Regions from separate parts of the Mesorhizobium sp. BR1-1-6 genome, predicted to be linked through region 1. Evidence: riboswitches for the same ligand, from Rfam matches in the RefSeq annotation. Region 1 holds a riboswitch; the other holds the start of a gene.

Region 1 (7,206 bases):
CGGTTTTCAGCACCGCTTTTGAACGCAAGGACTTCAGCTCATGGCCGATTATCCGGACAATGATGCCTCTGCCCGGCCTATCGCTGCGGTCGAAGCTTCGAGCCTGCGTGATCAGGTGGCAACCATCAAGCTGGCGCTTGCCGGGTCGCCGGTCCGCAAAGGGCTACGCTGGGCCTCCATCGGAATGGTTGCCGTCATTGTCGCGACCTCGATCGGCCAGGTTCTGCTCAACCGCTGGAACCAGCCTTTCTACGATGCGCTTGCACGCCGCGACATGCAGGCCTTCCTGCACCAGCTCGCCATTTTTGCCGCGATTGCCGGTGGGCTTCTTGTGCTCAATGTCGGCCAGACCTGGCTCAATCAGACGATCCGGCTGAAGCTGCGCGAGGCGCTGACGCTCGATCTGATCGATGGATGGATGCGGCCGGCGCGCGCTTTTCGCCTGGCGCATGCAGGCGCCATCGGGGTCAATCCCGACCAGCGCATGCAGCAGGACGCGAGCCATCTTTCCGACCTGTCGACGGATCTTGGCGTTGGCCTGCTGCAATCCCTAATCCTGCTCGCCTCCTTCGTCGGCGTGTTATGGGAGCTGTCCTCGGGCTTCGTCTTCCATGTCGGCGGGACATCGCTCGCCATACCGGGCTACATGGTGTGGGCGGCCATCCTCTATGCCGGAACGGCTTCCTGGCTGAGCTGGCTGGTCGGACGGCCACTGATCCACCTCAACAGCGACCGCTACACACGCGAGGCGGAGCTGCGTTCCTCGATGGTGCGCGTCAACGAGAACATCGATGCCATCGCGCTCGCCCGAAGCGAGCCCGATGCCAGGCGGCGGCTGGAAACCGACCTGGGCACCGTGCTCGGCGCCATGCGACGCATCTATAACGCCCAGATCAATCTCGCCTGGGTGACGGACACCTATGGCTGGATCACCGTGGTGGCTCCCATCCTGGTCGCTTCGCCGGTCTATTTCGCGGGCGATATCAGCTTCGGCGGACTGATGATGGCGGTCGGCGCCTTCAATCAGGTCCATTCTTCATTGCGTTGGTTCATCAACAATATCGGCAGCATCGCCGATTGGCGCGCGACGCTGATGCGCGTCGCCGATTTCCGCATTGCGCTGGATGAGACCGATGTGCTGCACGACCAGGAAAGGCGCATCGAATTCGGCGAGAATGCAAACGGCAAGCTGACCTTCGAGAAACTCGAAGTGGCCTCGCCGGAGGGCTGCACGAGGCTCGCCGACCAGCATGTCGAGATCCACGCCGGCGAACGCGTCATGCTCACCGGCGAGCCTGGCGCGGGCAAGACGCTGTTCTTTCGCGCCATTGCCGGCCTGTGGCCGTGGGGGAGCGGGCGCATCGGCATGCCGGCGGGGGAGGTGCCTATCTTCGTGCCGCGCACGCCCTACTTCGCGACCGCCACGTTGCGCGAAGTGCTCGACCACGTGGACGGGGTTGCGCCGGCAAGCGATACCGATATCTCGGCCGTGCTGGCCGAGATCGGCCTGGAGCGCCTGTCGTCGTCGCTCGACCGTAGCGCGCGTTGGGAGCATGAACTGGCCGACGACGAACTGCGCCTGCTGGCCTTCGCCCGGCTCGTGCTGCGGCAGCCGAAATGGGTGATCATCGATGAGGCTCTCGATGCCTTCGACGGACCGACACTGCGGCGAGTCCTGTCGACGCTGGAGAAGCGGCTGGGCGGGGCGACGATCCTCAATATCGGCCGCGGGCAGCACAACAATCAGTTCTTCCCGCGCGCGCTGACCATCGTAAAGGCGTCCAGCGTGCCGGCCCTGAAGCCCGCGCGTATAAGGGCAGGCGCGATCGAGCCGCCGCCGGCCACTCCTCGCCGCAAGAAATAGCACTTCCGGCATCTGTTCGGGCTGGCCCGCGGCACGCCATGCGGCAGCTTTATTTCGCCGTGATCGCGAGGGAAGATTGCGGCGGAAACATAGCTTGAGCCGGCCATGCTTGATGCTCTCAGCCTGCTTGCCTGCCTGGCCTGCACCGAGGCCGCCGTGACTGCGCCTGCGCCGGACAGCCTGGCCGTTGACGTCGAATTGGTGCTGGCGGTCGACATCTCATTGTCGATGGACGAGAAGGAGTTCGCCCTGCAGCGCGCCGGCTATGTGGAGGCGCTGCGTCATCCCGACTTCGTCAAGGCGGTCCGCGCCGGGAACGCCGGTCGCATCGCGCTCACCTATTTCGAATGGGCCGGCACCGTGCGCGACGACGCGCTCATCGGCTGGCAGGTCATCGAAGGCGCCGAGAGCGCCAACGCCTTTGCCGACAAGATAGCGGCCCGTCCGTTCCGCAGCTTCCGCGGCACGTCGATCTCCGGCGCGCTCGCCTTCGGCGCGGGGCTCTTCGACCGCACCGCTTACGAAAGCGAACGTAGCGTCATCGATATTTCCGGTGACGGACCGAACAATATCGGGCCGCCCGTCACCGCCACGCGGGATGCGGCAAACGCCAGAGGCATCGTCTTCAACGGCCTGCCGATCCTGATCAATCCATCGCCCACCTTCAGCCACCTCGACCGGTATTACGCCCAGTGCGTCACCGGCGGGCCGGGCTCCTTCGTGCTGCCGATTTATACAGCCGCCGAATTTTCGACGGCAATCCGGCGCAAGCTGATTCTCGAAGTGAGCGGCGTTCAGAACGAGACCAGGATCATTCCCGCCGAAGCCGAGGCTCCGATCGACTGCCTGCAAGGCGAACGCGACAGACGGTTCTTGTCGGATCCCTATTTCCCGGAGCTCGATCGCTGAGCCTTCGCCGGGCTATGCGTTCCAACCTGCTGATGACCTTCGTCGCAGAGATCAGCTTGCAGCTCGACTTCGCCCGAAAAGGGGGTGTCATAGCCACCTCCGGGATGGCCCTTATCGCTTCAACAAGAACACCGCTTGCTGGCCGAAGAAGTTCCAGAACCACCATGGCATCGACAGGCCGATCTTCTGGCCGTTGGCGTCGAGCGCGGTCGCCCTTTCCACGGTCGCGCCAAGCTCCTCGCACAGATTGACGAAGTCGCGGATGGTGCAGAAGTGGATATTTGGCGTGTCGTACCAGGAATAGGGCAGGTCCTTGGTCACCGGCATGCGGCCCTTGACGAACAGCGACAGGCGCACCCGCCAGTGGCCGAAATTGGGGAAGGACACGATGGCGTGTTCGCCGATCCTGAGCAGTTCGTCGAGAACGAGCTTCGGGTTGCGGGTCGCCTGCAAGGTCTGCGACAGGACGACGAAATCAAAACCCTTGTCGGGATAGAATTCGAGATCCTTGTCGGCGTCGCCTTGCACGACCGAGAGGCCGCGCGCCACGCATTCGTTGACACCGCGCTGCGACAGCTCCAGTCCGCGGCCGTCGATCTGCTTGGTTTCCTGCAAAAGCTCGAGCAGCGAGCCGTCGCCGGAGCCGACGTCCAGCACCCGCGATTGCGGCGGGATCAGACCGGCGATCACCTCGAGATCGACGCGCTGGGCGCGGTTGACGCTCATGGCTTGCCCCTTGTCGTGGTGCGTGACCCTTGATGGACAGGTCTGCAATTTTGCGGGGTCATGCGCCGAGCCCTCTCGCTCGCGCGGCCGAGCCGATGAAGCCATTGATGGCGGCGAACAGTTCCGGCTCGTCGAGCAGGAAGGCGTCGTGCCCGCGATCGGTCTCGATCTCGACGAAGGACACCGACGCGCCGGCGGCATTCAGCGCATGGACGATCGAGCGGCTCTCCTCGGTCGGGAACAGCCAATCCGAGGTGAACGACACCAGGCAGAAGCGGGTCTTGGTGCCGGCAAAAGCATCGGCCAGCCTGCCGCCGTGGTCGGCGGCGAGGTCGAAATAGTCCATGGACCGCGTCATATAGAGATAGGAATTGGCGTCGAAGCGGTCGACGAAAGTCATGCCCTGGTGACGCAGATAGCTCTCGATCTGGAAATCGGCGTCGAAGCCGAAGGTCAGCGCTTCGCGGTCCTGCAGGTTGCGGCCGAACTTCCGGTGCAAGGCTGCTTCCGACAGGTAGGTGATGTGGGCGGCCATGCGCGCCACGGCGAGCCCCTTTTCCGGGCGTTTGCCGTGGTCGAAATACTTGCCGCCATGCCATTCGGGGTCGGCCATCACGGCCTGCCGGCCGACCTCGTGGAAAGCGATGTTCTGCGAGGAATGCCGCGCGCCGGTGGCGATCGGCAGCGCCGAGAAAACACGCTCCGGATAGCTCGACGCCCATTGCAGCACCTGCATGCCGCCCATCGACCCGCCGAGCACGCAAAACAGTTTTTCGATGCCGAAATGATCGATCAGCATCTGCTGGGCACGCACCATGTCGCGGATGGTGATGACCGGAAGGTCGAGCCCATAAGGCTTGCCGGTGGCGGGATTGGTGGATGCCGGGCCGGTGGAACCGAGGCAGCCGCCGATGACGTTTGAGCAGATGACGAAGAAACGGTTGGTGTCGATGATCTTGCCGGGGCCGATCAGCACTTCCCACCAACCCGGCTTGCCGGTCACTGGATTGGTGCTGGCCACATGCTGGTCGCCGGTCAAAGCGTGGCATACGAGAATGGCGTTGGAACGGGCGTCATTCAGCGTGCCGTAGGTCTGGTAGGCGATCTGGAACGGCGACAGCAGCGTGCCGGCGTCGAGCTTGAGCGGCTTGTCGGCGCCGAAGCGCACGACCGGACTCGACGGTTGGTCTGCCTCGTTGTTGGTTCTGCCAGCGCGCTGAGCGGCCATCTCGTCTCTCTTGCTGCACCCTTGCCTTGCGGAAATCGCTGCCGATCTCCGCGCCGCCGACGCGTTCGTCCGGCCGGCCGCGGACAATAAAAAACCGGCATTGCCTTCGCAAAGCCGGTTACGTCGCGCAAACGGCCCTTTAGCGAATTGTTTAACGTGGCTGCAAGCCGACCGGCCAAATCACCACGGAACTGTCGCTGCCCTTCTAGAACTCACCTGCCTCGCCGTCAATGCCGCCTGCTGGCACCACTGCCACCTCTCGACATTGCCGGCCATGGCTTGTATTTCCGCAGCGGCTTCCAGGACGGAAGCGTTCTCGACGGATTTTGCGATATGAGCCAGACCCCGGACAAGGCACGTCCAACCCCGCGCGCGGGCATCATGGACATCCAGGCCTATGTGCCGGGCAAGAGCTCGGCCCCCGCCGGGGTGGACAAGGTCCACAAGCTGTCGTCGAACGAGAACCCGCTCGGCCCCTCGCCGAAGGCAATCGAGGCCGCGCGCGAGGTCGCCGCGAAGCTCGACGTCTATCCCGACGGCACCGCCCGGCGCCTGCGCGAAGCAATCGCCGAGGTGCATGGTCTGAACGCACAGAACATCATCTGTTCCAACGGCTCCGACGAGATCCTCGGCCTGCTGGCGCAGACTTATCTCGCGCCCGGCGACGAGGCCATATTCACCGAACACGCCTTCATGGTCTACAAGATCTACATCCAGTCGGCGGGTGCGACGCCTGTCGCGGTCAAGGAGACCCAGGAGCGCGCCGACATCGATGCGATCCTGGCGGCTGTCACGCCACGTACGAAGATCGTGTTCCTCGCCAATCCCAACAATCCAACCGGCACTTACGTGCCGTTCCAGGAGGTGCGCCGCCTGCATGCCGGCCTGCCGAAGAACGTGCTTCTGGTGCTCGATGCCGCCTATGCCGAATATGTCAGGCGCAACGACTATGAGGCCGGCATCGAGCTCGCGGGCAGCTCTCAGAACGTGGTCATGACCCGCACCTTCTCCAAGATCGGACTTGGCGGGGCGCGGATCGGATGGATGTATGGGCCGATGCACATCGTCGAAGCGATCAACCGCATACGCGGTCCCTTCAACGTCAATGCGACGGCGATCGAGGCCGGCATCGCCGCCGTCCGCGACCGCGCCCATATCGAGCGTAGCGTCGCGCATAACGAGACCTGGCTGGCCTGGCTGAGCGAACAGATGACCGGGCTCGGGTTGCGGGTGACGCCGAGCGTCGGCAATTTCCTCCTCATTCATTTTCCCGACGACGGCAAGCATTCGGCCGCGGCGGCGGACGATTATCTCACCCATCGCGGCTACATACTGCGGCGTGTTTCGGGCTATGGCTTTCCCAACGCACTGCGTATGACGGTCGGCACCGAAGAGGCCAATCGCGGCGTTGTCGCGGCACTCACGACATTCCTGAAAAGCTAGAACGCCATGGCATCACCGATGTTCGAAAAGATCGCGCTGGTCGGCATCGGCCTGATTGGCTCGTCGCTGGCCCGCGTCATCCGCCGCGAGGGCCTGGCCGGCCATGTCGCCATCTCGACGCGCAGCGCCGCGACGCTGGCGCGGGCGCAAGAGCTTGGGCTGGGCTCCTCCTACGCCATAGATGCCAAGGAAGCGGTCCGCGATGCCGACCTGGTTATCGTCTCGGTGCCGGTCGGCTCGTCCGGCGCGGTGGCGCAAGAGATCGCGCCGGCGCTGAAGAGGGGCGCCATCGTCACCGATGTCGGCTCGACCAAGGCTTCCGTGATCGCACAGATGCAGCCGCATATACCCGGTGGGGTGCATTTCATTCCCGGCCATCCGCTGGCCGGCACGGAGAAATCTGGGCCCGATGCCGGTTTCGCCGATCTGTTCGACAACCGCTGGTGCATTTTCACCCCGCTGCCGGACACGGATCCGGACGCGCTGGAAAGGCTTTCCGAATTCTGGCGCCGTTGTGGCGCCAACATCGACACGATGGATCCGCAGCATCACGACATGACGCTGGCCATCGTCTCGCATTTGCCGCACATCATCGCCTACAACATCGTCGGCACCGCCGATGACCTGGAATCGGTGACCAAGACGGAAGTCATCAAATATTCCGCTTCCGGTTTCCGCGACTTCACGCGCCTCGCCGCCTCCGATCCGACCATGTGGCGGGACGTGTGCCTGCACAACAAGGACGCGATCCTGGAAATGCTGGCGCGGTTCTCGGAGGATCTGGCTTTTCTGCAGCGGGCGATCCGCTGGGGCGACGGCGACAAGCTGTTCGACCTGTTCACCCGCACCCGCGCCGTGCGACGCTCGATCATCGAGGCCGGCCAGGACATCGACGTGCCGGATTTCGGTCGCCAGGCGGTCGAGCATCCGGCGAAAAACTAGGCTCCTTCAGGCCAGGTCGCCGCCATCATCGCCAGTGTCTCGGCACGATCGGGCGCGCCCAGCCTGCCGCCGAAGCGCTGGCATTTGAGCGCTG
Region 2 (7,206 bases), on a different contig from region 1:
CTGATCTCGCACAAGCTCAACGAGGTGAACCGGGTCGCCGACAAGGTGACCGTCATCCGCGACGGGCGAACCATCGAGACGCTGTCCAGGAAGGACATCTCGGAAGACCGCATCATCACCTCGATGGTCGGCCGTTCGCTCGACGACCGCTATCCGCCGCGCGAGCCCGATATCGGCGAGGTCGTGTTCGAGGTGAAGAACTGGTCGGTCTATCACCCGCTCCACGCCGAGCGGCAGGTGATCAAGGGCATCGACATCAATGTGCGCAAGGGCGAGGTGGTCGGCATTGCCGGGCTGATGGGCGCCGGGCGAACCGAATTCGCCATGAGCCTGTTCGGCCGCTCCTATGGGCGCCGCATCACCGGCGAGGTGCTGCTCAAGGGCAAGCCGATCGACGTCTCCTCTGTGAGCAGGGCGGTCGAACACGGCATTGCCTATGTGACCGAGGATCGCAAGACCTACGGCCTCAATCTCATCGACCATATCAAGCACAACATTACGCTGGCCAATCTCGGCGGCGTGTCGCGCCACAGCGTGATCGACGATTTGCGCGAGCTTGCCGTCGCCAACGACTATCGCAAGCAGACCAACATCCGCGCCTCCAGCGTCTATCAGATGACCGGCAATCTTTCCGGCGGCAACCAGCAGAAGGTGGTGCTGTCGAAATGGCTGTTCGCCGACCCGGAAGTGCTGATCCTGGACGAGCCGACGCGCGGCATCGATGTCGGCGCCAAATATGAAATCTATACGATCATCGCGCGCCTTGCGGCCGAAGGTAAGGCGATCGTGGTCATCTCGTCGGAAATGCCAGAACTGCTCGGCATCACCGACCGCATCTATGTCATGAACGAAGGCCGCATCGTCGGCGAAATGCCCGCGGCGGACGCAAGCCAAGAAAGAATAATGCGCGCCATCGTTCGGGGAGAAGGAAAAGCAGCATGAGCACGGAAAGCGCCCCCGCCCCGCAAAGCAACGTCGCCGAAGATGTAGGGCAGCGTCCACGCATCGCCGTATCGGCGCTGGCGACGAACCTGCGCGAATACGGCCTGATCCTGGCGCTGATCGCCATCATGGTGTTCTTCCAGTTCACCACCTCGGGAACGCTGTTCAAGCCGGTGAACCTGAGCAATCTGGTGCAGCAGAACTCCTTCATCATCGTGATGGCGCTCGGCATGCTGCTGGTCATCGTATCGGGCCATATCGACCTCAGCGTGGGGTCCGTGGCCGGCTTCATCGGTGCGCTGGCGGCGATGATGATGGTGATCTGGCCTCTCGGCATATTCAGCAACCCGCTGGTGGTTTCCATCGTCTGCCTGATCGTTGGCGGCCTGATCGGCGCGGCGCAAGGCTACTGGATCGCCTACCATCGAATACCGAGCTTCATCGTGACGCTGGCCGGCATGCTGATCTTCCGCGGCATATGCCAGGCGCTGCTCGGCGGCGGATCTTCGGTCGGACCGCTGCCGCCCGAGTTCAAGGCGCTCAGCTCCGGCTTCATTCCAGATGTCATCGGACCGCTGACGCTGATCCCGCCAACGGTGAATGCAGCCGGCAAGACGATTATGGGCAGCGGTCTGACGCTGCACATGACGACGATCGTGCTGGGCCTGATCGCCGTGCTGGCCTATGCCTATTTCGGGCTACGGACGCGACGCAAACGCGAACGCCACGGCTATGAGGCCGAGCCCTTTACCCTGTTCGTCATCAAGACGCTGGTCGGCAGCGCGCTGGCGCTGTTCCTGGTCTACCAGTTCGCCAGCTATCGGGGCCTGCCGGTGGTGCTGCTCGTCATGGGCCTGCTGATCTCGCTGTTCGTCTTCGTCACCAAGCGCATGACGATCGGCCGCCGCATCTATGCGATGGGCGGCAATGCCAAGGCCGCGCAGCTGTCGGGCATCAAGACCGAGCGCCTGACGCTTTACGTGTTCGTCAATATGGGCGTGCTGTCGGCGCTTGGCGGCCTGATCATCGCGGCACGCCTTGGCCAGGCCGTGCCGGCGGCAGGCCTCGGCAGCGAGCTCGACGTCATCGCCGCGGTGTTCATCGGCGGCGCCTCGGCGATGGGCGGCGTCGGTCAGGTCATCGGCGCGGTGGTCGGCGGCTTTATCATGGGCGTGATGAACAACGGCATGTCGATCATGGGCGTCAATGTCGACTGGCAGCAAGTGGTCAAGGGCCTGGTGCTGCTCGGCGCCGTGATCTTCGACGTCTACAACAAGAACAAGGCCTGAACAGGTTTCAGGCGAGGCAAGCAGGAGGCATACGGTCGCGGCGCTGCCGGCAATTCGCCGGCTTGAAGAAGTCCTTCAGGGACCGGGCTCGCGAGCGCAATCCGGACGAAGAGTTCAACCCGTGGCACGGCCAGTCCGAGCCGCGCAGGTCAGGGTTTGCCAGAAGGCAGCCATGCCAAGACATATGAGAGAGGACTGATCATGCTGATCTCGCAGATTCTCGACGACGCCGAGACCATCCGTGTCGTTGCCCGCACAGGCGGCAAGACCCGGATCATCAACGGCGCGCGCAGCGTCTATTCGCTGGCGATGGAAGCCGCTCGTACCGGCGTGGGCCTTGCCGCGTTGATCGAACGCAAGGGGCTCGGCGAGACCGTCGATCTCGACGCCGCCTACAAGAAGGGGCGGCTGCTGTCGCCGATCAATCATCCCGATCCGGCGCATCTGCATCTGACCGGCACGGGGCTAACGCATCTCGGCTCGGCGGCGACGCGCGATTCCATGCACAAGAAGCTCAGCACCGACGGCGAGGAGCAGCTCACCGATTCCATGAAGATGTTCCGCATGGGGCTGGAAGGCGGCAAACCCGCGAAAGGCCAGATCGGGGTGCAGCCGGAATGGTTCTACAAGGGCAATGGCACGATGGCCGTGGCGCCGGGTGCCGCGCTCCTGTCGCCGGCCTTCGCCAAGGATGCCGGCGAGGAGCCCGAGGTTGCCGGCATCTATGTCATCGGCGACGACGGCGCGCCGTTCCGGGTCGGCTTCACGCTGTCCAACGAATTTTCCGATCATGTGACCGAACGCGTGAACTACCTCTTTCTCGCCCATTCCAAGCTGCGCAACGCTTCCTTCGGACCGGAGATCCTGGTCGGCGACCTGCCCGCCGACATCAGGGGCTCCTCACGCATCTGGCGCGACAGCAAGTTGATGTGGGAAAAGCCGTTCCTGTCGGGCGAAGCGAACATGTCGCACACCATCGCCAATCTCGAACACCACCATTTCAAATATTCGGCTTTCCGCCAGCCGGGCGACGTGCATGTGCACATGTTCGGCACCGCGACCCTGTCCTTCGCCGACGGCATCAAGACCGAGGCCGGCGACGTGTTCGAGATCGAGGCCGGCGATTTCGGCCTGCCGCTGCGCAACCCGCTCGAAATCGAAAAGCCGGTGAAGGTGGCGGTGAAGGCGCTGTGAGGGTGGCCATCATTCCTTCTCCCCTGTGGGATCCGAAGGACGGGGCGAGACCCGTGGCTCGCCCCAGGGCAGTGGATCAGCGCGCAGCGCCGAGACGGTTGAGGGGTGCTGGCCGGAGTGAGGCGTTGGCGTTCCCTGGAACACCCCTCATCCGACCTCGCTTCGCGAGGCCACCTTCTCCCACAAGGGGAGAAGGTAAGAAGCGTCTCAGATCTCAATAAATATCGAAATCGAAATACTTGTCCTGGATCTTCTTGTAGGTGCCGTCGGCGACGATGGCGTCAATGGCTGCGTTGAGCTTGTCGCGCAGCGCCGTATCCTCGAGGCGCACGGCAATGCCGGCTTCGGTCTCGGTGCCCTTGACGTCGCCGACCATCTTGCAGCAACCGTCGCTCGCCTTCTTCATCCAGTCCATCAGCACGAACTTGTCGGAAAGGACGGCGTCGAGGCGGCCGTTCTGGAGATCGGTGATTGCCTCTTCCTGGGTCGGATAGAGCTTCGCTTCGGCGCCGGCCTTGCCATAGACGTCCTGGGCGTAGTTGGCCTGCGTGGTCGCCGCCTGGGCGCCGACCGTCTTGCCGGTGAGTGCCGCCGGTTCGGTCGAGGCGATGTCGCTGTCCTTCAGGGCGACGAGCGACAGCGGCGTCGTATAGTATTTGTGGGTGAACGCGACCTGCTTCTTGCGCTCCTCGGTGATGCTCATCGAAGCGATGATGGCGTCGAACTTCTTGGCCTGCAGCGCCGGGATAATGCCGTCCCAGTCCTGGGTGACGATCTCGCATTCGACCTTCATCTGCGCGCACAAGGCGTTGGCGATGTCGATGTCGAAGCCCTCGACCTTGCCGTCGGGCGTGATGGTGTTGAACGGCGGATAGGCTCCCTCGGTGCCGATCTTGATTTTCTCCGCCGCATGCGCCGACAGGGCGCCGGCACCAAGCGTCAGCATGGCGGCGGCCGCCGCCGATATTATCCATTTCGAAATCTGCATTTTCATTCCCCTTGAGCGCCGCCACGTTGGCGGCCGGCGAGGCAGCCAAGCATGGCGAGCCGGCGCAGGCAAGTATCTTGCCTGACGGTGATGAGCGTTCAGGGCGCGGCGCGAAAGTGCTTGGACAGCTTCAGGCCCTGCGCCTGGTAGTTCGAGCCGAGCTCGGTGCCGTAAAGCGCCTGCGGCCGCTTCAGCATATGCTCGTAGACCAGCCGGCCGACGATCTGGCCATGATCGAGGATGAACGGCACCTCATGGCTGCGCACTTCGAGCACGGCGCGGCTGCCGGTGCCGCCGGCCGCCGAATGGCCGAAACCCGGATCGAAGAAGCCGGCATAGTGGACACGGAACTCGCCCACCAGCGGATCGAAGGGCGTCATTTCGGCCGCGTAGAGCGGCGGCACATGCACCGCTTCCTGGCTGACGAGGATGTAGAACTCGTCCGGATCGAGCACCAGCTCGCCGGCGCCGCTCTTGTGGATCGGCTCCCAGAAGTCGACGATCTCCTGCGCCGCGCGTTTGTCGACATCGACGAGGCCGGTATGGTGTTTGCCGCGATAGCCGACCAGCCCGTCACTGTCGCCGTTGAGATCGATCGACAATGCGATGCCGCCGCCGGAGATGTTCGGCGGTTCGGTGGCGACCAGCATTTCGGCCCGGTGCAATTGATGCAACTCTGCTTCCGAGAGCAGCGCATTGCCGGTGCGGAAGCGTATCTGCGAAAGGCGCGAGCCGGCGCGCACGACGATCGGGAAGGTGCGTGGGCTGACTTCGAGATAGAGCGGACCATGATAGCCGGCGGCGATCTTGTCGAACTCGTGGCCGCGATCGGTCATCACGCGGGTGAAGATATCGAGCCGCCCGGTCGAGCTCTTGGGATTGGCGGACGCCGAAATTTCCGCCGGCAGCGCCAGGCTTTCGAGCAGGGGCACGATGTAGACGCAGCCGGTTTCCAGAACGGCGCCGTCGGCCAGGCTGATCTCGTGCAGCTTCAGCCGGTCGAGTTTTTCACTGACCTTGTGGTTGGGACCCGGCAGGAAGGACGCGCGCACCCGCCACGCCTTGTCGCCGAGCCTCAGATCGAGGCTGGCCGGCTGGATCTGGTCGGCGTCGAGCGCACGCGACGACTTCAGCGCGCCGGACTGGAACAGCGCCGCAATGTCCTGATCGGGAAGAATTCCTGTCTGCCGCAAAGTCTGGCTCCGCTCTGCTGGTACAAGTCTCTTAATGAAGCCGGCAATTGACGCAAGCGTGGCGCGGGTCTAAAGGGTCGTTATCCCGTGGTGATTTGGCCGGTCGGCTTGCAGCCACGTTAAACAAGTCGCTAAAGGACCGTCGGGCCGCAAGGCCGCATGGACCGGTTGCGACTTTTTCGCGGCCGGTTTTTTTATGTTTGGATAGGACGATGACGAGCAAGACGCGCAACTGGAAGCCTCAGACCGCACTCGTGCATGGCGGGACCCTGCGTTCCGGCTTCGGTGAAACTTCCGAGGCGATGTACCTGACCCAGGGCTATGTCTATGAAACGGCCCAAGCCGCCGAAGCCCGCTTCAAGGGCGAGGAACCGGGCTTCATCTATTCGCGCTACGCCAATCCGACCGTCGACATGTTCGAGAAGCGCATGTGCGCGCTCGAAGGCGCCGAGGACGCGCGCGCCACCGCGTCCGGCATGGCGGCGGTGACGGCAGCACTCCTGTGCAGCGTCAAGGCCGGCGATCATATCGTTGCGGCGCGCGCCCTGTTCGGCTCCTGCCGCTGGGTGGTCGAGACGCTGGCGCCGCGTTACGGCATCGAGGCGACGCTGGTCGACGGCACCGACATCGCCAATTGGGAAAAGGCGGTTCGGCCCAACACCAAGCTGTTTTTCCTGGAAAGCCCGACCAACCCGACGCTTGAGGTGGTCGACATCGCCGCCGTCGCTTCGCTTGCCAATTCGATCGGCGCGCGGCTGGTCGTGGACAATGTCTTCGCCACGCCGCTGCAGCAGAAGCCGTTGCAGCTCGGCGCGCATATCGTGGTCTATTCGGCGACCAAGCACATCGATGGCCAGGGCCGATGTCTCGGCGGCGTCATCCTGTCGGACAAGAAGTGGATCGACGAGAACCTGCACGATTATTTCCGCCATACGGGCCCCAGCCTGTCGCCGTTCAATGCCTGGACGCTGCTGAAGGGCCTGGAAACGCTGCCGCTGCGCGTGCGCCAGCAGACGGAGAGCGCCGGCAAGATCGCCGATTTTCTGGCCGAGCAGCCGGAGATCGCCCGCGTGATCTATCCCGGGCGCGCCGACCATCCGCAGGCTGACGTCGTGAAGAAGCAGATGTCGGGCGGCTCCACCCTGATCTGCTTTGACGTCAAGGGCGGCAAGCAGGGTGCCTTCGCCTTGCAGAACGCGCTCGACATCGTCCTGATCTCGAACAATCTCGGTGACGCCAAAAGCCTGATCACCCATCCGGCGACGACGACGCACAAGAACCTCAGCGACGAAGCGCGCGCCGAGCTCGGCATCGGACCCGGCACGCTCAGGCTGTCGGTCGGGTTGGAAGATACCGACGATTTGCTGGACGACATCGCGCAGGCGTTGAAGGCCCGATGAGGACTGGTGGCAGACCGAGGATTACAGACCTGCCGCTTTGCGCAACGCTTCGTTCATGCGCGTCTGCCAGCCATCACCACCGGCCCTGAAACGGTCGACAACATCGGCGTCGAGGCGCAACTGTACCGCACGTTTGGGTCGCGCAAGCGGCGGTCGGCCAACTTTGCGGCGCGAAGCGGCATCGGTCGGCTGCGCATCCG

The links. Region 1 has a riboswitch for S-adenosylmethionine ahead of metX (homoserine O-acetyltransferase MetX). Riboswitches for the same ligand answer to the same signal wherever they lie in the genome.
Region 2: another riboswitch for S-adenosylmethionine. It lies ahead of LB545_RS24790 (O-succinylhomoserine sulfhydrylase); the one in region 1 lies ahead of metX (homoserine O-acetyltransferase MetX).

Annotation. Positions count from the first base shown of each region.
Region 1 is NZ_JAIUHZ010000014.1:90,984-98,189, reverse strand. It holds gene LB545_RS22700 (ABC transporter ATP-binding protein/permease) at 41-1,864, shown strand; gene LB545_RS22695 (DUF1194 domain-containing protein) at 1,970-2,773, shown strand; gene metW (methionine biosynthesis protein MetW) at 2,885-3,499, opposite strand; gene metX (homoserine O-acetyltransferase MetX) at 3,558-4,727, opposite strand; SAM riboswitch at 4,847-4,924, opposite strand; gene hisC (histidinol-phosphate transaminase) at 5,061-6,170, shown strand; gene LB545_RS22675 (prephenate/arogenate dehydrogenase family protein) at 6,177-7,112, shown strand; gene LB545_RS22670 (sugar kinase) at 7,109-7,206, opposite strand, start outside.
Region 2 is NZ_JAIUHZ010000018.1:30,341-37,546, reverse strand. It holds gene mmsA (multiple monosaccharide ABC transporter ATP-binding protein) at 1-942, shown strand, start outside; gene mmsB (multiple monosaccharide ABC transporter permease) at 939-2,231, shown strand; gene araD1 (AraD1 family protein) at 2,433-3,425, shown strand; gene LB545_RS24800 (ABC transporter substrate-binding protein) at 3,640-4,413, opposite strand; gene LB545_RS24795 (2'-deoxycytidine 5'-triphosphate deaminase) at 4,512-5,606, opposite strand; SAM riboswitch at 5,684-5,761, shown strand; gene LB545_RS24790 (O-succinylhomoserine sulfhydrylase) at 5,819-7,006, shown strand; gene LB545_RS24785 (BrnA antitoxin family protein) at 7,028-7,206, opposite strand, start outside.